DNA from 4 places in the Nonomuraea roseola genome. Region 2 is predicted to be linked to each of the others. Evidence: riboswitches for the same ligand, from Rfam matches in the RefSeq annotation. Region 2 holds a riboswitch; each other region holds the start of a gene.
What was found. Region 2 has a riboswitch for cyclic di-AMP ahead of ABFX55_RS44035 (C40 family peptidase). Riboswitches for the same ligand answer to the same signal wherever they lie in the genome.

Region 1 (5,028 bases), on a different contig from region 2:
CCCAAGTCCGTCACACCCGAGCGGATCAGGGAGAACATCGAGGTGTTCGATTTCACACTCGACGCCGAGGACATGGCGGCGATCGGCGCCATGAACACCGGCAGGCGCATCGGTCCCGACCCCGCCACCTTCGACTGGATGGGTTGAGCGTCAGTGAGCGCGACGGCAGGCGCCCCGCCCGGCGCGAGCCGTCCCGCGATCCTTCATGATTGACCTCTGAAGGAGGCTCTCATGGCTGATCTGGCTTGGGGTATCGCGGCGACCGGTGGGATCGCCAGGACTGTCGGCGCGGTGATCGCCGCGGAGCCCGGGATGCGGGTGGCCGCGGTGGGCTCGCGCGACAGGGGGAGGGCGGCGCAGCTGGCCGCGACCCTGGGCGCGGAGTCGGCCTACGGCTCCTACGCCGAGTTGTGCGCCGATCCCGCGGTGGACGTGGTCTACGTGGCCACCCCGCACGCCCAGCACCTGGAGGTGGCCGAGGCGGCGATCGCGGCGGGCAAGGCCGTGCTGTGCGAGAAGCCGCTGGCGGCCTCGCTGGCCGACGCCGAGCGGATGGTGAAGCTGGCCAGGCAGGCGGGCGTCTTCCTCATGGAGGCCATGTGGATGCGCTTCAACCCGCTGATCAGGGGGTTGCTGACAGAGGAGCGGTTCGGGGCGCTGCGCTCGGTCCAGGCCTCTTTCGGCTTCGTCCTGCCCTACCAGGAGGAGCACCGCCTCTGGAACCCCGTGCTGGGCGGCGGGGTCCTGCTCGATCTGGGCATCTACCCCTTCGGACTGGCGCAGTTGCTGCTCGGCGAGCCCGCTGAGACGCATCTCACAGGATCGCTCGCTCCTTCGGGCGTCGACGCCGAGGTGGGGGCGCTGTTGACCTACGAGGGCGGGGCTCGCGCGCTGCTCGACACCTCGCTCATCAGCCCGCTGGCCAACACCGCGACGGTGGTGGGCACGGGGCTGCGCGCCGACATCGCCGCGCCGTTCTGGGCGCCCCAGCGCATCACGCTGTCGGGCCCCGGGTTCGAGACCGAGGAGCACGTGCTCGACCCCGCCCTGAACGGCTACGCGGGCGAGATCCGCGAGGTGCGCGAGGCCCTGGCGGAGGGCAGGACGGAGAGCGCGATCATGCCGCTGGACGAGAGCCTGGCGATGATGCGCATGCTGGAGGAGGCCAGGGTCAGGCTGGGTGCTCGCTGAGCGCCTCGAGGTTGGCGCGGGCCCTCGTGGCCGCCTCCTCGTGGCCGGAGCCGACGGCCATCAGGTAGTGGCCGCGGGCCCTCGCGCGGTGGCCCGCCCGGTCCTCCATCAGCCCGAGGTTGAACATCGCCCGGGGGGCGGCCTCCGGGTGGCCACTTTCCACCGCCTTTGCGTACCATTGGCGAGCGGCTTCGGCGTTGCCACAGCCCTCCTCGAGGACCCCGAGGTTGAACATCGCCCGGGGGGTGGCGGCCCTGCCGTACCAGTGCCGGGCCTCGTCGATCCGGCCGTCCTCATCCTCGATGAGGGCGAGGTTGAAGGCCGCTCTGCGGGCGGCCTCCTGGTGCCCTGACTCGATGGCCAGGAGATACCATCTTCGAGCTTCGCGTGGACGGCGTCCGTCCTCCTGCAGGCCGTGGTTGAACAGGTCCTGGGGCGACATGACCTGACCGTAGATGATCGCGGGACCTTTATCAATTTGTATCCAACTTGCCTCATGTATTACCTTGGGGTCACTCCAGGCATAAACCGGACGAACCGGACATTGCCTGACATTGCAAAACACTCACAGGTCCTATGCCTGTGACCGCTGAATCCGCACCATGCGGAACCGGGGACCCAATCCTTCTGGGGTGAATCGGCACACCGTGCCGTAGGGCAGCTTCACGTCCGAACCCGTCAGCTAACCCGGTAAGCGGCATGAAGCTGAGCAAGGAGACTCCCCTTTTCATGGCCAAGCACCGTCGTAGCCGTGCCCCCAAGATGACCTACGCCCACGCCGCCCTCGGCGCCGCGGTTCTCGCAGGCACTCTTGTTCCCACGCAGGCCGCCCAGGCCGACACCGCTCCCGCCCCCCAGGACAAGTCCCACGTGGCCGCCATGGCCGCGAAGACCGACGGCAAGCAGGCCGCCGTCAAGCAGCAGCAGCGCGTCCCCGCCATGCCGACCGCCAGCGCCGTCCTGGCCGAGGCGAAGAAGCAGATCGGCGTCAAGGAGAACTCCTCCGGCGGCGGCACCAAGTTCCAGCAGTGGTACGTCAACTCCCAGCGCGCCAAGGAGACCGTCGCCCGTGACGGCGGCAGCCCCCGTGCGTACGCCAACGCCGCGTGGTGCGCGATGTTCGTCTCCTGGGTCGGTGAGATGACCGGCGCCCGTCCCCAGGTCGGCTGGGACGCCTACACCGTCGCCCACGCCAAGTGGTTCAAGAACAACGAGCGCTGGGGCACCACTCCCAAGCCCGGCGCGGTCGTCTTCTTCTCCTGGAGCGGCAGCAAGAGCATCAGCTCCATCAACCACGTCGGTTTCGTGGAGAAGGACAACGGCAACGGCACGATCACCACGGTCGAGGGCAACACGGGAAACGGCGCCGTCGAGCAGCGTGTCCGTCCGAAGTCGCAGGTCGTCGGGTACGGCTACCCGCAGTACTCGGGCGCGTAGTCCCCTCGCGATTCCCCAGCCCCGGTCTCCGGGTGCGCCTGCCTGTCTCCTGACCGGCGGATGGCACCCGGGGGACCGGGGCGGATCGCGTTCCGGGTGACGATCCCTCCGACGCTCTCACCCGTCCACGGTCCCCGCGTCGACCTGTCATCCCCCTTCCGGGGCAAGCCCCTGCCCCCCGCCAACCCGTCACGCTCCCCTGGGGATCCCCCATCCCGCCCCGGCCGGGAAACCGTCACATCCGGCGGTGTCAGCCGGGGAAGCGGAGGAACGCCGGCGGGACGGCTGCCACCAGCCACACCCCGTTGGCGCTGACCCTGAACTCGTGTCCGCCCGCGTGCATCTCCCCCGCCGCGACGACCAGCACCACGGGAACCCCCCGCCTCGCGCCGACCCGCACGGCCGTGTCCCTGTCGGCCGACAGGTGGACGTGCTGCCTCGACATCGGCAGCAGCCCCGACGCCTTGATGGCGCCGAGGCTGCGAGGGACGGTCCCGTGGTAAAGAATCTCCGGAGGCTCGACGGCCTCCAGCCCGAGATCGACCGCCACCGAGTGCCCCTGGCTCGCCCTGATCTGGTCACCCTCGATGGCGTACCGCTGCTTGTCGTTGTCCGACACCACCAGGGAGAGCTCCTCCCTGGTGATGGGGAAGCCGTGGCGGGCCGCCGCCTCCAGCAGATCGTCGATCGGGACCCAGCCCTGCGCGTCCAGCGTGATCCCGATCGCGCCCGGATCGTGGCGCAGGTGCCTGGCGAGGTACTTCGAGATCCGCACGGTCCGGTCCTTCATGCAGGCATTGTGCCGCAGGGCGGCCGGAACCTTCTGCGGATTCACATCCGCGAGCCCACCGCCCTCCTGCCGTCCGGCGACGGGGGAAGGCCCGCGGCGCCACACCTTCAGCGCGCCGCGGGCAGGGGGACCGCTCAGCCGCCGCAGGCGGCGAAGACGAACGTGTCCTTCAGCATCGAGTAGCTGTCACGGACGCGCGTCGCCCCCGACGTCACGTCGTGCTGCATCACCGTCATCCTGGTCGCCTTGCCCTCCGGGTACTGCGAGACGTGCAGGGTGACCTGGTTGTCGCCCGTCCAGTCCAGCTTGTGGACCGTCCCCTCCTTGGGCAGCTTGATCAGGTGGCTGCTGACCATCTGGTCGGAGTGCAGGTCGTACAGCGCGACCTTCGACCCCGCCACATGCACCGCGATGGTCCTGCCGTCGGCGCTGAGCGCGTAGGGGCCGTTGCTGGAAACCAGCTGCGGCGGCGTGCCCGACAGCAGCCGCCTGCCCGCCAGGTCGAAGACGTGCATCTCCATCACAGACTCGTCGCCGTCGGCGCTGGTCAGGACCTTGTCTCCATCGCCGCTGAAGCCGATGAAGTTCTGGTACCTGGGCAGCGTCCCCAGCTTGTTCCCCGTCGCCGTGTCGAACAGCCGCACCCTGGACGTGACGACCGCGAGCCGCGCGCCGTCGTCGGAGAGCTGGAGCACCACGTCGTACTGGTTGGTCCTGGGCGGCAGCGCGTCCTTCGGCAGCAGGGTGACGCCCCCGTGCACGGTGCGGACGGCCAGCCTGCCGTCCTTCCTGAAGTAGGCGACCTTCTGCCCGTCGCCGGAGACGGCCAGCGGCGCCACCGCGTAGTCGACCTCCTTGCCGTTCGCGCCGACCGCCCGTAGCTGGGCGTCCTTGAGCAGCGTGACCTTGCCTTCGTGGCTGACCAGCCGCCAGGTGCCGCACGGGACGGTGGCGCCGTCCTTCTTCACGCAGCCCTTCGCGGAGGCGTAGCGGATCGCGCCGTGCCCTGGGTCGGCCAGCGCCGTGCCCGGCAGCCCGAGCATCGCCAGTGCGACGGCGATCGCCGCCAGGATTCTGATCTTCATCTCGTCACTCTCCCGCCGTCAGCCAGGTGTAGTTCCTGGCGGTGACCGTGAACGTGTCGGCGGGCTTGACCGCGCCCGTCGTGGTGTCGACGGTGAGCACCCGTACCACCGTCGGCTTCTCGTCCCCGCCCGTGTGCGCCTTGACCGTGAGCCTGCCGTCGCCGGTCCAGTGGGCGAGGTAGACCGTCGCGTCCGGCTTGAGCGGCAGCGTCACCGCAGCCGACAGCCGGTCGGTGGTCAGGTCGTACAGGCGCAGCTTGGGCGGCACGCGCGTGTCGGCGTTGCCGCCGATGAGCACGGCGACGGTGTGACCGTCGGCCGACAGGGCGCGCGTGGAGGCGTTCATCACCACCTGCGGCGGGACCTTGGCGACGCTGTGTCCGTCCAGCCCGTGCGCGACCAGCGTGGTGGTGTTGTCGTTGTTGTGGCGCGTGGCCAGCGCCTCGTCGCCGTCGCCGCTGAACCCCTCGAGATCGTCGGCGGCGGGCAGCTTCAGGATCTTCCCCGTGGCGACCGTGACGATCT
Region 2 (5,028 bases):
AATCCCGAGAAGATCGGTCACATCTGAGCGAGCGGCCTTGTTCAGCCGGGTACTCGAGCCCATCGGGGTCGGGCACCCGCGGGCGGCGGTGACCGGCATCGACACCGGGCGCGGCACCGTGACGGCCGGCGGCGAGGTCATCGCCTACGACCGGCTGGTGCTGGCGGCGGGCAGCGCCCTCGTGCGCCCCGACCTTCCTGGCGCGCGGCACCTGTTCGACGTCGGCGGCCTTCACCAGGGGCTGGGAGCGCGCGGTGATGGCCTCGGGCGTGGACGGCAAGGAGGTCAAGCGGTGAATCATGGAGATGATCCACCCGCCCGTCGACGACGCCGCGACCCTCCTGGCGGCCTCCGACCACCCCTGTTTCGAGATCCCGTTCTACGAGGGCCGCTGACCGGCGCGGCGAGTCCAGGCAGCTTGGATCTGTCGTCGCACGAAACGTGCCCTCATGGCCGAGGCGCCGCCGACCAGGGGGTCGGCGGCGCGAGGGGGAAGCGAGTCGGCGGGGGCGGATCAGGAGATCTTGTGGATCCAGTGGTGGGTGTCGGGGCGGGTGCCGTACTGGATGCCGAGCAGCTCCTCACGGATCTTGAGGGTCACCGGGCCTGGGGTGCCGTCGCCGATGGTCCAGGCGCGGTCGGCGCCCTTCACCGACCCCACGGGCGTCACCACCGCGGCCGTTCCGCAGGCGAAGACCTCGGTGAGCGTGCCCGACTCGCACCCCGCCTGCCACTCCTCGATCGAGATGCGCCCCTCCTCGGCCTCCAGACCCAGGTCGGCGGCCATGGAGAGGATGGAGTCGCGGGTGATGCCCGGCAGCAGGGTGCCGGTCAGCGCGGGGGTGACCAGCTTGTTGCCGAAGACGAAGAACAGGTTCATCCCGCCCATCTCCTCGACGTAGCGGTGCTCGTGGGAGTCGAGCCACACCACCTGGTCACAGCCCTGGGCGACGGCCTCGCGCTGGGCGACGAAGGCCGCGGCGTAGTTGCCTCCGCACTTGGCGGCGCCGGTGCCGCCGGGCGCGGCACGGGTGTAGTCGGTGGACAGCCACACCGACACCGGCTTGACGCCTCCGGCGAAGTAGGAGGCGGCGGGCGAGGCGATGACCATGTACTTGTAGGTCTTGGACGGGTAGTTGACGCCCAGCCCGACCTGCGTCGCGATGATGAAGGGCCGCAGGTAGAGGCTGTGGCCCTCGCTCGTGGGCACCCAGTCACGGTCGGTCTGGGTGAGCAGTTCGAGGGACTCGACGAAGGTGTCCTCGGGCAGCTCGGGCATGGCCATGCGCAGGCAGGAGGCGTTGAAGCGGGTCGCGTTCGCGTACGGCCTGAAGGTCACGATCGAACCGTTGGCCTGGCGGTACGCCTTCAGGCCCTCGAACAGCTCCTGCGCGTAGTGGAAGACGGAGGTCGCGGGGTCGAGGACCAACGGCCCGTACGGCTGGAGCCGCGCGTCGTGCCAGCCCTCGCCCTCGGTGTAGTCGATCGAGATCATGTGGTCGGTGAAGACCTGCCCGAACCCCGGACTCGCCAGTACCTGCTCACGCTCTGCCGCAGTGCGAGCGTGGTCGGAGAGCTGCACATCGAAGCTGAGCTTCTGAGCGGTGGTCATGACGGAAATCCTTCTCTTTTCGCGAGATTTGCCCTGAGTCCATTTTGCGCTGGACCGGGTAACGGGAACCTACAGCAAACGCCTGGCGGTTCTCGCTGGCCGCCAGGCGTCAATGGAGCACCGGCGGCTGCGAGGCCGCCGGGCTGGGGGTGCACACGACGGTCAGGCGCCGCCGGATACTCGTGCGGTGATGTCGTCACCGATCTCGTGCGTGGTGCGGCCGGCCCATCCGGCCAGGCGCTCCACGATGTCGTCGGCGACGGCCTGCTCGACGCGGGCCGCCTCCTCGGTCAGGCCGAGGTGGTCGAGCATCATGGCGACCGACAGGATGGTGGCCGTCGGGTCGGCCTTGCCCTGGCCCGCGATGTCGGGGGCGCTGCCGTGGACCGGCTCGAACATGCTGGGCGCGGTGCGGTCGGGGTTGATGTTGCCGCTGGCGGCCAGGCCGATGCCACCGGCGATGGCGGCGCCGATGTCTGTGATGATGTCGCCGAAGAGGTTGTCGGTGACGATCACGTCGAAGCGCTCGGGCTGGTTGACGAAGAACATCGAGGCCGCGTCGATGTGCTGGTAGTCGGTGGTGACCTCGGGGAACTCGGGCGCGATCCTGTTGACCGTGCGCTGCCACAGGTCGCCCGCGTAGGTGAGCACGTTGGTCTTGTGGACCAGGGTGAGCTTCTTGCGCGGCCGCTCGGCGGCCCTGGCGAAGGCGTAGCGGACCACGCGCTCGACGCCGAAGGCGGTGTTGAGCGACTCCTGGGTGGCGATCTCGTGGGGCGTGCCACGGCGCAGGACGCCACCGGCTCCCGCGTAGAGGCTCTCGGTGCCCTCGCGGACGACGACCATGTCGATGTCGCCAGGGAGGGTGTCGGCCAGCGGGGTCTCCACGCCGGGGAAGAGCTTGACCGGGCGCAGGTTGACGTAGTGGTCGAGCTCGAAACGCAGGCGTAGCAGGAGTTCGCGCTCGAGGATGCCCGGCGGCACGCTGGGGTCGCCGATGGCGCCGAGCAGGATGGCGTCGTAGCCGCGCAGCTCCTGCAGGACCTCGTCGCTCAGGGTCTCCCCGGTGGCGTGGTAGCGGGTGGCGCCCAGATCGTAGTGCGTGGACTCGATCTTGACGCCGACCGCCTCGAGGACCTTGAGCCCTTCGGCGACGACCTCGGTGCCGATCCCGTCGCCGGGGATGACGGCCAGACGAATGTTGCGCGACTCCATGGGCGGTACCTTACCGGCTCGTCTCGATGGACGAACACTCATCTCACTTGCCGGACGTCCAGTTTTGTCCTGTTTGCGGTGCTTTGACCCTTTCGTTAGAGTCCGTGCTGCCTAATCCGTTGCGGAGTCGCACGGAGCCGGGGACCCATTTCCCCCTGGGGCGAATCGGTGTCCCCACGCCGTAGGGCGGCTTCCACGCCCGAGCCCGTCAGCTAACCCGGTCGGCCACGTGGAAGGACAGTCCCCTGTCTCGCATCACCACGACCGCTGCCCTCTGCGGTCTTCTCGCCGCAGGAGCCCTCGTGACGGCATCCCCCGCCGTCGCGGACACCACCGGCTCCGACACCCCCTCGAGCTCCGCCACCGGCAAGAGCTCGGCGAGCAGCATCACCGGCGCCGACGTCAAGAAGGCGCGACTCAGCGAACAATCCACCCCCGCCTGGCGGGTCGCCCTCAAGTTCGCGCTGGCCAAGCGCGGCACGCCGTACGTCTGGGGCGGCACGGGCTCCGGCGGCTACGACTGCTCGGGCCTGATGCTCAAGGCCTACGAGAAGGCGGGCATCGAACTGCCCAGGGTGGCCGCCGACCAGTACCGGGCCTTCTCGAGGAAGATCTCGTGGGACAACCTCAAGCCCGGCGACCTGGTCTTCTTCAGCGGCCTCGGCCACGTGGGCATGATCTCCAGGCCGGGACACATGGTGCACGCACCCCGCTCGGGTGACGTGGTGAAGGAGGAGAAGCTCAGCGCCTGGCGACGGCAGGCGTTCGTCGGCGCGGTGCGTCCAGACCCCAAGGGTGTGGCGCTCGCGATGAAGCAGGCAAAGGCCAAGCAGGAACCCGCCCCCGCGATGCTGACCGCCACCCTGTAGGCGGCGGCACGCCCGTACAAGGCCGTCCCCTCGCGCCCTCGCCACCACGGCAGGCGCGGGGGGACGACTGCGCTCCTGCGGAAAGTGTCAGCGGTGGGGTCGCCCCGGTGGAGCAGGGGGACCTCCACCGGAACGGCCCGGATCAGCGAGGGGAGGGGGAACCGCCGTTGTCTCTGCGGTCCAGCGCGGTCTGGACGGCCTCAGCCGCCTCTTCCTCACGCTCTTCTGCACGGTTCCATGGGTACATGTCGTACACGTGACTCATCTCATTTCGCGGACGCGTATGAATCGGACGTCGGACTCCGGTCGCGAATCCGACCGGGCCTGAGCTCGTGCGGTCCGGGTCACGGACCGGACGAAGGGACTTGTGGCCGACACGACGCCGCTCACCGCGACGGGTCGTCGACCTGCCCTAACAGGCCCCGTCGCGGCAGGTAATAAGTACGAGTACCCAGCGCATTACTTCAAAAGTACCTGGCACGGTCCAGACTGTCTCGTAGGACGTCCGAATATCTCACGATATGAGACATCGTTGACGGCTACCCCGGAACGCGCGAACGCCCTCCCGCGGTGTGCGGGAGGGCGTTCCATGCGAGAGACGGTCAGTCGGTCAGGTCGACCGAGCGGCCGCTGTCGGCGCCGATCTCGGCCACGATCTGGTCGACCACGTCGGCGGGGATCGCCGAGTCGACGGTCAGGGCGATGAGCGCCTTGCCGCCCTTGACGTCGCGCGCCACCTGCATCGAGGCGATGTTGATGCCGTGCTCGCCCAGCAGCCTGCCGACGACGCCGACGATGCCGGGACGGTCGGTGTAGGTGAGGAAGGCCAGGTGGTCGGTCGGCTCGATCTCCATCTCGTAGCCGTTGACCTCGACGATCTTGGTGACCTGACGCGGGCCCGAGAGCGTTCCCGACACCGAGACGGTACGGCCGTCGGCCAGCACGCCCCGGACGCTGACGACGTTCCTCCAGTCGGGGCTCTCCGAGCTGGTGATCAGGTCGACCGTCAGGCCGCGCTCCTTGGCCAGGAGGGGGGCGTTGACATAGGTGACCGCGTCCTCGATGACGTCGGTGAAGACGCCCTTGAGCGCGGCCAGCTCCAGCACCCGCACGTCCTGGCTGGCGATCTCGCCGCGGACCTCGACGTCGAGCTTGGTGGCGGTCTCACCGGCCAGCGCGGTGAAGACGCGGCCCAGCTTCTCGGCGAGCGGCAGACCAGGCTTGACCTCCTCGGCCACGGCGCCACCCTGGACGTTCACCGCGTCGGGCACGAACTCACCGGCGAGCGCGAGCTTGACGCTGCGCGCGACCTGGGTGCCGGCCTTCTCCTGC
Region 3 (5,028 bases), 1.3 Mb from region 2:
TGACGCCGATTCTGAGAATTCGCCGTGAAATTCATGAGACGGGCGGATTGCAGTAAGGGGCCTGTGGACCGTTCTCGGCACTCCAGGCGAGGAATGTTCGTCGTATAGAAACGATCAAGTCAATGGCGGTCGTCAAGTATGGAACGAAACGACCTTGACGACCTTTCCAGTCTGCGTTTACCTTCTGCGAGACGAGCAGCCTGCTTGAGCCGAGACGTCTCCGAGTTTGTGCTGTTGGGGGGAGGGCTCCCGATGGATGTGCTCACTGAAGGCGTCGAGCTGAGCCAGGACGACCTGGATCTCCTCGCGCAGTTGGCCAAGGGTGTCACGGTCGACCGCGTGGGGCGGGCCCTGGAGATCAGCGGACGGACCGTGCGCCGCCGCCTGCGCGGCATCTGCGACAGGATCGGCGTCGCCACGGCGATCGAGGCGGTGGCCTGGGCCGCGCGCCGAAGACTGATCTAGGCGCGTCAGTCCGCGATGCGCACGGCTCCGGCGAACGGGCGGTTTCCGAGGGCGGCGATGCGGACGACGTCGCCGGTGCGGGGCGCGTGGACCATCATCCCGCCGCCGATGTAGATGCCCACGTGGTGCAGGTCGTTGTAGAAGAAGACCAGGTCACCGGGGCGCATCTGCTCGCGTGTGATGTGGGTGCCCGCCGTCCACTGGTCGCCCGTGTAGTGCGGCAGGCTGATGCCGACGCGCTGGTAGGCGGCCATCACCAGGCCCGAGCAATCGTAGGAGTTGGGGCCTTCCGCGCCCCACACGTACGGCTTGAGCTGCTGCGTGAGAGCCCAACGCGCGGCCTCGGCCGCCTTGCCGCTGCCGATGATCGGCAGGTTGACCCTGGTGGCCCTGGTGCCAGGCTGACCGGCCTCGCCGATCGCCCGCTTGAACAGGTTGCTCTCGACCTTGGTCACCATCGTGGTGATCTTGCTGCGCTTCTCGCCGAGGTCGTCGACGAGCTTTTGCACCTCGGCCAGTCGTGTCTTGGCCGTCGCCTTGGCCCGCTCGGCGGCGGCGATGGAGTCGGCCAGCTCCTTGACCTCCTGGCCCTGCTGCTGCCCGAGGGCGTAGAAGGTGGCGGCTCCGTCAAGGAAGGAGTCAGGGTCGGCGGAGGTGGCGAAGGCCAGGCCGTCGGTGAAGCCGCCGCTCATGTAGGTGCTCTCGGCCAGGAGCGTGGCGCGCGCCCGCTTGGCGGCCAGGTCGGCCTCGCTGGTGGCAAGGATCTTCTTGGCCACCTCAGCGGACTTCTTGACGCTCTTGAGCTTCTCGCGCTGGCCGTTGTACTGCTCGGTCAGCGTCTCGATGTCGTTGTGGAGCTTCTCGACCTGCTCGGAGAGCTCCTTCAGCGTCGGCTTGGGGTCGGCGGCGGCCGAGCCGAGCGGGACGGTGAGAGCCAGGACGACCATCGCCGCGCCCACGATGGCGAACCGTTTGCGCAGGGCGCCGGGTTCGTGGGGGCGGGCGTGCTTGCCCGCGGTCTTCCCCTCGTGGGTACGCGTGCGCTTCACCAACCGGCTCCTCTCGTTGCCGCCTACCGGGTTAGCTGACGGGTTCGGGCCGGAGCAGCCCTACCGAGCACGTGCTCGGACTCACCCCATTGGCGGTGCTGGCCGCCGGCGGGTCCCCGGCTCCCCGGGTTGCGGGGATTAGGCGCGTCTCCACGCGTGTCGCGTGGGGGACATCGTCGCTGGACACTAGTGCAAGCCAGGTTCCTGCTCAACCAGAACTGCCAATCCCGTAGAGGTTGTGCAACCGAAGCGTCACGGCGTGATCACGCGAAAGCCCGATCTACCAGGGCATTGCAAGCGTATTGCCCGGCTTTAGGTGGATTTGTCGGACTGTTACTCCAGCGCTGCGCACTGTGTGCGACTTGCTACAGCGCGTCATGTGACGGTAGTTAAGGATGGGCCGAAACGGGCTGGGTACGCTGAAGGGCCATGGAGCAGGTCGCCGAGCGCACCCCGAAGGACACCGAGATCGTCGTGAGGCGCGCCCGCACGCCCGACGTCAGAGCCATCAGGCGCCTGGTCGACACGTACGCGGGGGCGGGCCCCCGGTTGCTGGAGAAGGCCACCGTCACGCTGTACGAGGACGTCCAGGAGTTCTGGGTCGCCGATCGCGGCGGCGAGGTCGTGGGCTGCGGCGCGCTCCACGTGCTGTGGGAGGATCTGGCGGAAATCCGAACGGTCGCCGTCGACCCCGAATACAGGGGTGCGGGAATCGGTCACCGTATTGTTACCGCACTGGTCGCGACGGCCCGTGACCTGGGTCTGCGCAGGGTCTTCTGCCTGACTTTCGAGGTCGACTTCTTCGCACGCCATGGCTTCGTCCCGATCGAGGGCGCACCTGTATCACCCGAGGTCTATGCCGAGTTGCTGGCTTCCTACGACGAAGGGATCGCGGAGTTTCTCGATCTTGAACATGTGAAGCCCAACACCCTTGGCAACACCCGGATGTTGCTCCATCTGGACACGGTTGACTCAGACGTTGACCAAGGGGAAAGGTGATTGTTGATACTCATGTCGATACGTTGGGCAACAGCAAGCATGTGTCCTGACATGTGCCACATGCGCCATCGAAGCGAGGTGACACGGTGAGCACCGGACAGCCGCCGTATCCACAGGACCAGCCTGAAGACAATTCCGCTGGGACTCATGGATACGGTCAGCAGAACGCGGGACGCCAGGGCGACCCCGATCCAGACGCGACGATCGTGGGCTATCGCCAAGACGGCGGCGGCTACGGTCACCAGGGCCAGCAGCAGCCCGACTACGGCCAGCAGGGCTACGGTCAGCAGCCTTACGGTCAGCAACAGCAGCAGGGCTACGGCCAGCAGGGGTACGGCCAGCAGGCCGCCTCCTCCGGTCAGCAGCCAGGCTACGGACAGCCTTCCTACGGCCAGCAGGGCCAGAGCCAGCAGCCCGAGTACGGGCAGCAGGGCTACGGCCAGCAGCAGCCGTCCTACGGGCAGCAGGGCTACGGTCAGCAGGCCGCCTCGGGTCAGCAGCCCGAGTACGGCCAGCCCGGCTACGGCCAGCAGCCCGGTTATGGTCAGCAGAGCCAGCCCGGCTACGGCCAGCAGCAGCCTTCCTCGGGTCAGCAGCCCGGTTACGGCCAGCAGCAGCCGGGCTACGGCCAGAGCCAGCCGAGCCAGCCCGGTTACGGCCAGCAGCAACCGTCCTATGGCCAGCAGCCTGACTACGGCCAGCAGCCCGGTTACGGCCAGCAGCCCCAGCAGGGCTATGGCCAGCAGGGCCAGTCGCAGCCCGGCTACGGGCAGCAGTCGCCCTACGGCCAGCAGCAGGCGTACGGCCAGCAGCAGCAGCCGGCCTACGGGCAGCAGCCCGGCTACGGCCAGCCGTACGGCGCGCCCGCGGGGGTGCAGCCTCCCGGCGCTCCCGCTCCGCTCGCCGAATGGTGGCAGCGGCTGGTCGCCCGCATCATCGACGGTCTGATCATCGGTCTCGCCGGCGTGGTCATCGGGATCGTCCTGGGACTGATCCTGGGCGCGATCCTGATCACCCAGGCCAGCTACGACCTCAACACGGGGACGATCACGCAGCCCTCCGGCTACTGGATCCTCAACGTGATCACCGTGGTGATCGTCACCCTGCTCTACATCGCCTACGAGTTCTTCCTCACGAAGTCCAAGGGGCAGACCGTCGGCAAGATGGTCATGGGCATCAAGATCACCGAAGTGGGCGCGCCGCTGACCGCGGGCGGGCTCAGGAGCGACGCCGCGCTGAAGCGCGCGGGCGTCACCTGGGGTGGCAACATCCTGGGCGTGCTTCCGTTCACTCTCGGCGGTCTGCTCGGCGGCCTGCTGATCATCCTGAACGGTGTCTCGCAGTTCTGGGACAAGCCGCTTCAGCAGACCTTCGCCGACAAGGTGGCCAAGACCGTCGTCGTGAAGATCAAGTAAGCGGAATCCTAAAGAATCAGGGGCCGGCTCGACGCCGGCCCCTGTTTTCGCGCGTGGGACCTGTAATCGTGGTCGCCCGCCGTACACAATGGGCGTTATGGTCGCGTCCGGAGTGCCCGCCGTACCCGCGGATTGGTGGGAACGGCTCGCGGCGCGAAGTATTGAGGCGCTGGTCATCGGCGTCTTCTATTACATTCTGTTCATCGCGGCCTGGGGTTTGTTGCGGACTGTAGGGCTTCTCGACAGCTTCGAGGGGCGGCTACCCGGGTTGTTCGCCTGGCTCGTGGTCGGCTCGGGTTATGCGGCCTATGACTGCCTCGCGCATTACCGGCGCGGTCGCACCTTCGGTAAGGTGATCATGAAGATTAGGCTGGCGCCCGCTCCCGGCAGGGCGCTGACGAGGGCGGATCTGGCTAAACGGGCGGCCCTCTATCCCGGAGCGATGGTGCTTGTGGGGATTCCAGGCGTCAATCTCCTGGCGGGAATCCTGGCCTTCGCCGTGGGCCTGTCCATCTTGATCGACAGGCCACTCCAGCAGGGCATCCATGACAAGGCGGCGGGTTCGCGGGTGATCAAAGAGGCTCGCTGAAGTGTGCATCCGCCCCAGATCCGGTTTTTTTTGGGATTTTCCGGGCGATCGGGTAAGGAGTCTGGAGAGACTGGCATTAGGCTGGGTGTGACACCCCCGCCAGGTAGCGGCCGTCTATGGGGCGCTATGGTCGGGGCGGACTGTGGTCATCAGCCGTCCGTGGGTGTCGACGGCAGCTTGTGCATAAAGGGCTCGTCCCTACAAACCCGAAGAGGCGCCGTGGGGACGGAATGCAGCCGCTGGACATCGTCCAAACCGGGCGGATCCACCGGAGAACCAGACCTGGCTCACTAGTCAGCGGAATCCGCGAAGCGCTGAATTGTCTCGCTGCCTTTTCGGGTATATGTTTGGCAGGCGAATGAAACAATGCTCCGGGAAAGGATTCCGTAGATGGCCAAGCAGATCCAGGAGATTCTCATCGATGACCTCGATGGGGGCGAGGCCAATGAGACGGTCAGCTTCGCCATTGACGGGGCGTCCTATGAGATTGACCTCAGCGTCGATAACGCCA
Region 4 (5,028 bases), 900 kb from region 2:
ACCGGCATCACCTGCGCCAAGCTCGGCGAGGCCGAGATCATGGCCGGCGCGGGGATCGACGACATCCTGCTGGCCTTTCCGATCTGGGGCGAGCCGAAGCTACGCCGCCTGGCCGCGCTGCGCGAGCGGGCCAGGGTGCGGGTCAGCCTCGACTCCCCCGAGGTCGCCGCGGGGCTCGGCCGCCTGGGCGGGCCGCCGGTCGAGGTCCTGGTGGAGGTCGACACCGGCCAGCACCGCCTGGGCCGTCCTCCCGGCCGGCCCACCGCCGATCTGGTGGCCGAGATCGCCGCGATCCCCGGCGTCGAGGTCGTCGGGCTGCTCACGCTCGCAGGCCACGCCTACCACTCCCGCACCCCCGAGGAACTGGCCGAGACCTCCCGCCGCGAGGGCGCCGACCTGGTGGCCACGGCCGAGCTGTGCGCCCGCGACGGCATCGAGCTGCACGAGATCAGTGTCGGCTCCACGCCCACCGCCAGGCACGTCGCGGGAGTGGCGGGCGTGACCGAGATCAGGCCGGGGACCTACATCTTCAACGACGCCTCGATGATGCGCCTCGGCGTGGCGACCGAGGCGACCACGGCCGCCCGCGTGCTGGCCACCGTCATCGCCAGGCCCACGCCCGAGCGCGTGGTCTTCGACGCGGGGACCAAGTGCCTCACCTCCGACGGCAGCGGCTCACCCGACTGGATCAGGGTCGCGGGCGTGCCGTACGCGCACATGGAGTTCCTGAACGAGGAGCACGCCGTCGCGCATCTGGAGCCCGGGCACCACGGCGAGCTGCCCGTGGGGACGCGGGCGGCGCTCATCCCGAGCCACGCCTGCTCCGTCGTCAACCTCTTCGACCTGGCCCACGGCGTCGAAGATGGACAGGTCATCACCGAGCTACGCGTCGCGGCCCGCGGCGCGGTGCGTTGAAAGCAGGGACATCATGCGCGGACTGGCCGGCAGGCGAGTGCTGATCAGCGGCGGCAGCAGCGGCATCGGCGCCGCCACGGCCCGCAGGTTCCTCGAGGAGGGCTCCAGGGTCGTGCTCGGCGGGCTCGAGCAGGCCGAGGTCGCCGCGACCGTGGCCGAGCTGTCCCCGCTGGGCGAGGTGAGCGGCGTGGCGGGCGACGTCCGCGCGGAGGCCGACGTCGCCAGGCTGGTGGAGGGCGCGATCACGGCGATGGGCGGGGTCGACGTCCTGATCAACAACGCCGGTACGGCATGGCGCGAGCCGTTCCTCGAGATCACCCCCGACCACTGGGACACGATCATCGCGGTGAACCTGCGCGGCATGTTCCTCGTCGCCCAGGCCGTGGCGCGCCACCTGGTGGAGCGCGGCGAGGGCGGCGTCATCCTCAACATGTCCTCGACCAACGGCCTCGGCGGCGAGGCCGACTACGCCCACTACAACGCCTCCAAGGGCGGCGTCCTGCTTCTCACCAGGACCATGGCCGTCGAGCTGGGCAGGCACGGCATCAGGGTGAACGCGCTGTGCCCCGGCTACATCAGGACGCCGCTCAACTCGGCGATCTCGGCCGGGCTCGACGGCGACTTCGTCTCGTCGTACGAGCGTGACCACATCCCGCTCGGGCGCGCCGGGTTCGCGGAGGAGGTCGCGGCGGGGTACGCCTTCCTGGCCTCCGACGACGCGGCGTTCGTCCACGGCACCGAGCTGGTCATCGACGGCGGTCAGCTGGCGATCATGTGATGGACCTGCGGCCCTGGCGTCGCCGGACGACACGTCGAGGACACGGCCGACGCCGATCGCCGGTCACGACTCCCCCTTGCCAAGCCATCGCGCGACAGGGCTATCATCGCCATATGGCGATCAATGATGGTGGCCGGTGTGTGAGCGCCGACATCGCGGCAGGACTGCCGCCGGCGGCGGCGCTGTTCCACTCCCTGGCCGATGAGACCCGGCTGCGCATCGTGGCCAGACTGGCCCGAGGCGAGGCGCGGGTGGTGGATCTGACCGGCGAGCTCGGGCTGGCGCAGTCCACCGTCTCCAAACACCTGGCCTGTCTTCGCGACTGCGGCCTCGTCGACTACCGCGCCGAAGGACGGCAGTCGTTCTACTCGCTGACGCGGCCAGAGCTGATGGACCTGCTCGCCTCGGCCGAACAGCTCCTGTCCGCCACCGGTCACGCGGTCGCCCTGTGCCCGATGCCCGGCCTGGCAGCGCAGCCGAGGCCGTCGTGACCGCGCTGAACATGCCGGGTCTCGGGCCGTCCGCCGACCGGCGCGAGGCGCTACGGCGCCGCATCCGCCTGCTGGTCGCCGCGACGATCACCTACAACGTGGTCGAGGCCGCGGTGGCCATCACCGCGGGCACCGTCGCCTCCTCCGCCGCGCTGGTCGGCTTCGGCCTCGACTCGATCGTGGAGGTCGCCTCGGCCGCCGCGGTGGCCTGGCAGTTCTCCGGCGCCGCCCATGAAGAGCGCGAGAGGACCGCCCTGCGCGTCATCGCGCTGTCGTTCTTCGCCCTGGCCGCCTACGTCACCTTCGACGCCGTACGCGCCCTGCTCGGCACCGGCGAGGCCGACCACTCCACGCCCGGCCTGATCCTGGCCGGGCTCAGCCTGGTCGTCATGCCCTTCCTGTCGGCCGCCCAGCGGCGCGCGGGTCACGAGCTCGGCTCCGCCTCGGCCGTGGCCGACTCCAAGCAGACGCTGCTGTGCACCTACCTGTCGGCGGTGCTCCTGGCCGGGCTGGCGCTCAACAGCCTGTTCGGCTGGTCATGGGCCGACCCCGTCGCCGCCCTCGTGATCGCCGCGGTGGCGGTCAAGGAGGGTCGTGAAGCCTGGCGCGGGGACGCCTGCTGCGCTCCGCATCCGCTCGCCACCGACCTCTCAGCCCCGGATTCGGCCTCGGCCGGGTGCGCCGACGGCTGCTGCCCGAACGACCGAAAGGACGACTGATGCTCGGCCGCCGGATGCCCGCCCGCGTGCGGGCCGCCTACGACAGCGAGATGAACGCCGCCCGCACCGCCGACCCGCAGGCCCGGTGGCGACATCTGGAACGGGCGCACATCATCTCCCAGCCCTGGCCCTGGCCGCACACCCGCAACCACCTCTCGATGCTCGCCCTCGCCGTCGCCCAGCGCGACCGGCGCGAGGCCTTCGGCCAGGTGATCCGGATCATCGTCGCCGCTCCAGGCTCGGCACTGGGCCGCTACCCCGAAGGCAACACCGGCCGCGCCTCCGTGCCGCTCACCCAGCCCCAGCCGATCCCCGCCGACCTGGCCACCCTGCTGTCGAACCTCGCGTCGCCCGGCAAGGAGCGATGACCGGGCTCTGCGGCCGAGCCACACGGCTCGGCCGCAGAGCCCCCTCTACGCGAGCAGGTCCCGGTTCCACCCGGATGACCGGTGGACTCGGCCACCGCCGCCCACCGCGTGGGCCGGTCGCATGCCCCGCATTCGCTTGGCCGCCACAGCGGCGCACAGCAGCGCGACCAGCACGGCGGCCGAAGCGGTCACGTCCTGAACCTGGGGCAGTTCGGACGTCACACCGGCGAACGTCTGCCGAGCGGACACGGAGACGTCCTGCACGGCCGCGGTCTTCATCGGAGGCTCGGACGCGCCGCCGACGGCCGCGCTCTCGACCTGCTCGGAGGCGCTCTCCACGCGCGCGCCGAGGTTCTCCTGCACCTTCCTGGGGAGGCCGTAGCCGACGATCTTGCCCGGGTCACGCTCCTTGCGCTTGAGCCAGACACGGTCGGCGTTGCCCTCGATCGTGAAGACCTTGGCTCCGTCCACCTTCTCGACGATTCCGACATGGTCGATGCCATCGATGCGGTCCCCGCCGGACCAGTCGAAGAAGACGATGGCGCCTGGTTCGGGCTCCTCGCTCCACGCGTCCTGCTGTCTGAACCATTTCGCGTGGTCGACGGTGTAGGCGAACTCTCCGACGTACTCCTCGACACCGGCCTGGTGCGCCGCCCAGGTGACGAACATGTCGCACCAGGGCGCGGTCTTGAAGTAGGAGTCGCTCTTGTCCACGTTGGCGTAGTACCACTCGCCGAACTTGGTGTAGCCGTTGCTCTGTTCCCGGTAGCCGAGATCCCTTTGGGCAGCGTCAAGCAGCCCGTCCACGATGGATGGCATGAGGTTGGGGGAATGCCCTTTCTCCTTGACCGCCTACCGGGTTAGCTGACGGGTTCGGGCCAGGAGTCGCCCTACCACCACGCATGGTGGATTCCCCCCAGGCGTGGATCGCTCCACACCAAGTGGGTCCCCGGTTCCCATGACGGGACGTGCCCGTCACCGATGGGATTCGGCGGCCGACCGGCCGCCCTCGGGGGTGAAGGCAAGTCGCCGGTCAGTACGTTGCGATGTGGCAAGAAGGTAGCGATTTGTTGAACAAACCGCACCATTCCGGACAAAAGATTTACCTTGGACTGGTTTGGACAGCCGTCGACCACACCTCGCTTTTGCCCTCACGAGCTCTCCCCCGCGAGATCACCTCGTCACCATCGAGAGCGACCAGTCGCCACCTGGCACACCTTTTCGGCGCTGTTCACCTGGATCACCGCACACGCCCCCGAAGGACTGCTGCGCCACGGCGACCCGGGCCCCACGCGCCTGCACGCTCACGGTCGCCCCCTGCGCGACCCCGACGACATCGCCGCGAGCTACGTCGAAGATGTCCAACGACCTGGCAGTCCCCGACGTCAGCCCCTGTGGACGCCGCGGTTTCGCTGATCAGACACAAGCAGACTCCCGAGCAGCTCGTCGACCAGGCCTCGTCACCGAACTCGGCGTCAAGGACGGCGGCATCCAAGCCGAGCTCATCCCGCTCGCCGAGTTGACCGGCATCCTGATCAACTCCTTCCGCCACATGCTCGACGACGCCCCAACTACCTCGCACAGCCCGTCGACGTCGAGCCACCCGTCATCCTGGATTCAGAGAGGAACACGGTGGGTCGTCATGAGCCGGGCGGTTCGGGAGACGTGGGCACGGAACCTGACACGCCGATGGAGCCGACAGTGGAGTTTGTTCACCCGGAGTCGGAACGCCGGGCGGCCATGCGCCGGCGCCCCTC

Region 1: another riboswitch for cyclic di-AMP. It lies ahead of ABFX55_RS22560 (CHAP domain-containing protein); the one in region 2 lies ahead of ABFX55_RS44035 (C40 family peptidase).
Region 3: another riboswitch for cyclic di-AMP. It lies ahead of ABFX55_RS38075 (C40 family peptidase); the one in region 2 lies ahead of ABFX55_RS44035 (C40 family peptidase).
Region 4: another riboswitch for cyclic di-AMP. It lies ahead of ABFX55_RS48280 (CHAP domain-containing protein); the one in region 2 lies ahead of ABFX55_RS44035 (C40 family peptidase).

The regions. Positions count from the first base shown of each region.
Region 1 is NZ_BAAAXC010000014.1:883,322-888,349, forward strand. It holds gene ABFX55_RS22545 (aldo/keto reductase) at 1-147, shown strand, start outside; gene ABFX55_RS22550 (Gfo/Idh/MocA family protein) at 232-1,191, shown strand; gene ABFX55_RS22555 (SEL1-like repeat protein) at 1,172-1,633, opposite strand; cyclic di-AMP (ydaO/yuaA leader) riboswitch at 1,769-1,903, shown strand; gene ABFX55_RS22560 (CHAP domain-containing protein) at 1,921-2,628, shown strand; gene ABFX55_RS22565 (RNA 2'-phosphotransferase) at 2,879-3,418, opposite strand; gene ABFX55_RS22570 (WD40 repeat domain-containing protein) at 3,553-4,503, opposite strand; gene ABFX55_RS22575 (hypothetical protein) at 4,508-5,028, opposite strand, start outside.
Region 2 is NZ_BAAAXC010000015.1:4,350,208-4,355,235, reverse strand. It holds gene sigJ (RNA polymerase sigma factor SigJ) at 1-27, shown strand, start outside; gene ABFX55_RS44045 (branched-chain amino acid aminotransferase) at 515-1,612, opposite strand; gene ABFX55_RS44040 (3-isopropylmalate dehydrogenase) at 1,775-2,827, opposite strand; cyclic di-AMP (ydaO/yuaA leader) riboswitch at 2,926-3,069, shown strand; gene ABFX55_RS44035 (C40 family peptidase) at 3,130-3,696, shown strand; gene serA (phosphoglycerate dehydrogenase) at 4,299-5,028, opposite strand, start outside.
Region 3 is NZ_BAAAXC010000015.1:3,098,077-3,103,104, forward strand. It holds gene ABFX55_RS38065 (winged helix-turn-helix transcriptional regulator) at 1-28, shown strand, start outside; gene ABFX55_RS38070 (LuxR C-terminal-related transcriptional regulator) at 253-465, shown strand; gene ABFX55_RS38075 (C40 family peptidase) at 471-1,514, opposite strand; cyclic di-AMP (ydaO/yuaA leader) riboswitch at 1,520-1,669, opposite strand; gene ABFX55_RS38080 (amino-acid N-acetyltransferase) at 1,944-2,513, shown strand; gene ABFX55_RS38085 (RDD family protein) at 2,720-3,928, shown strand; gene ABFX55_RS38090 (RDD family protein) at 4,026-4,517, shown strand; gene ABFX55_RS38095 (histone-like nucleoid-structuring protein Lsr2) at 4,908-5,028, shown strand, end outside.
Region 4 is NZ_BAAAXC010000015.1:5,253,571-5,258,598, reverse strand. It holds gene ABFX55_RS48305 (alanine racemase) at 1-915, shown strand, start outside; gene ABFX55_RS48300 (SDR family NAD(P)-dependent oxidoreductase) at 929-1,693, shown strand; gene ABFX55_RS48295 (ArsR/SmtB family transcription factor) at 1,807-2,184, shown strand; gene ABFX55_RS48290 (cation efflux transmembrane domain-containing protein) at 2,196-2,903, shown strand; gene ABFX55_RS48285 (DUF3703 domain-containing protein) at 2,903-3,271, shown strand; gene ABFX55_RS48280 (CHAP domain-containing protein) at 3,317-4,090, opposite strand; cyclic di-AMP (ydaO/yuaA leader) riboswitch at 4,106-4,275, opposite strand.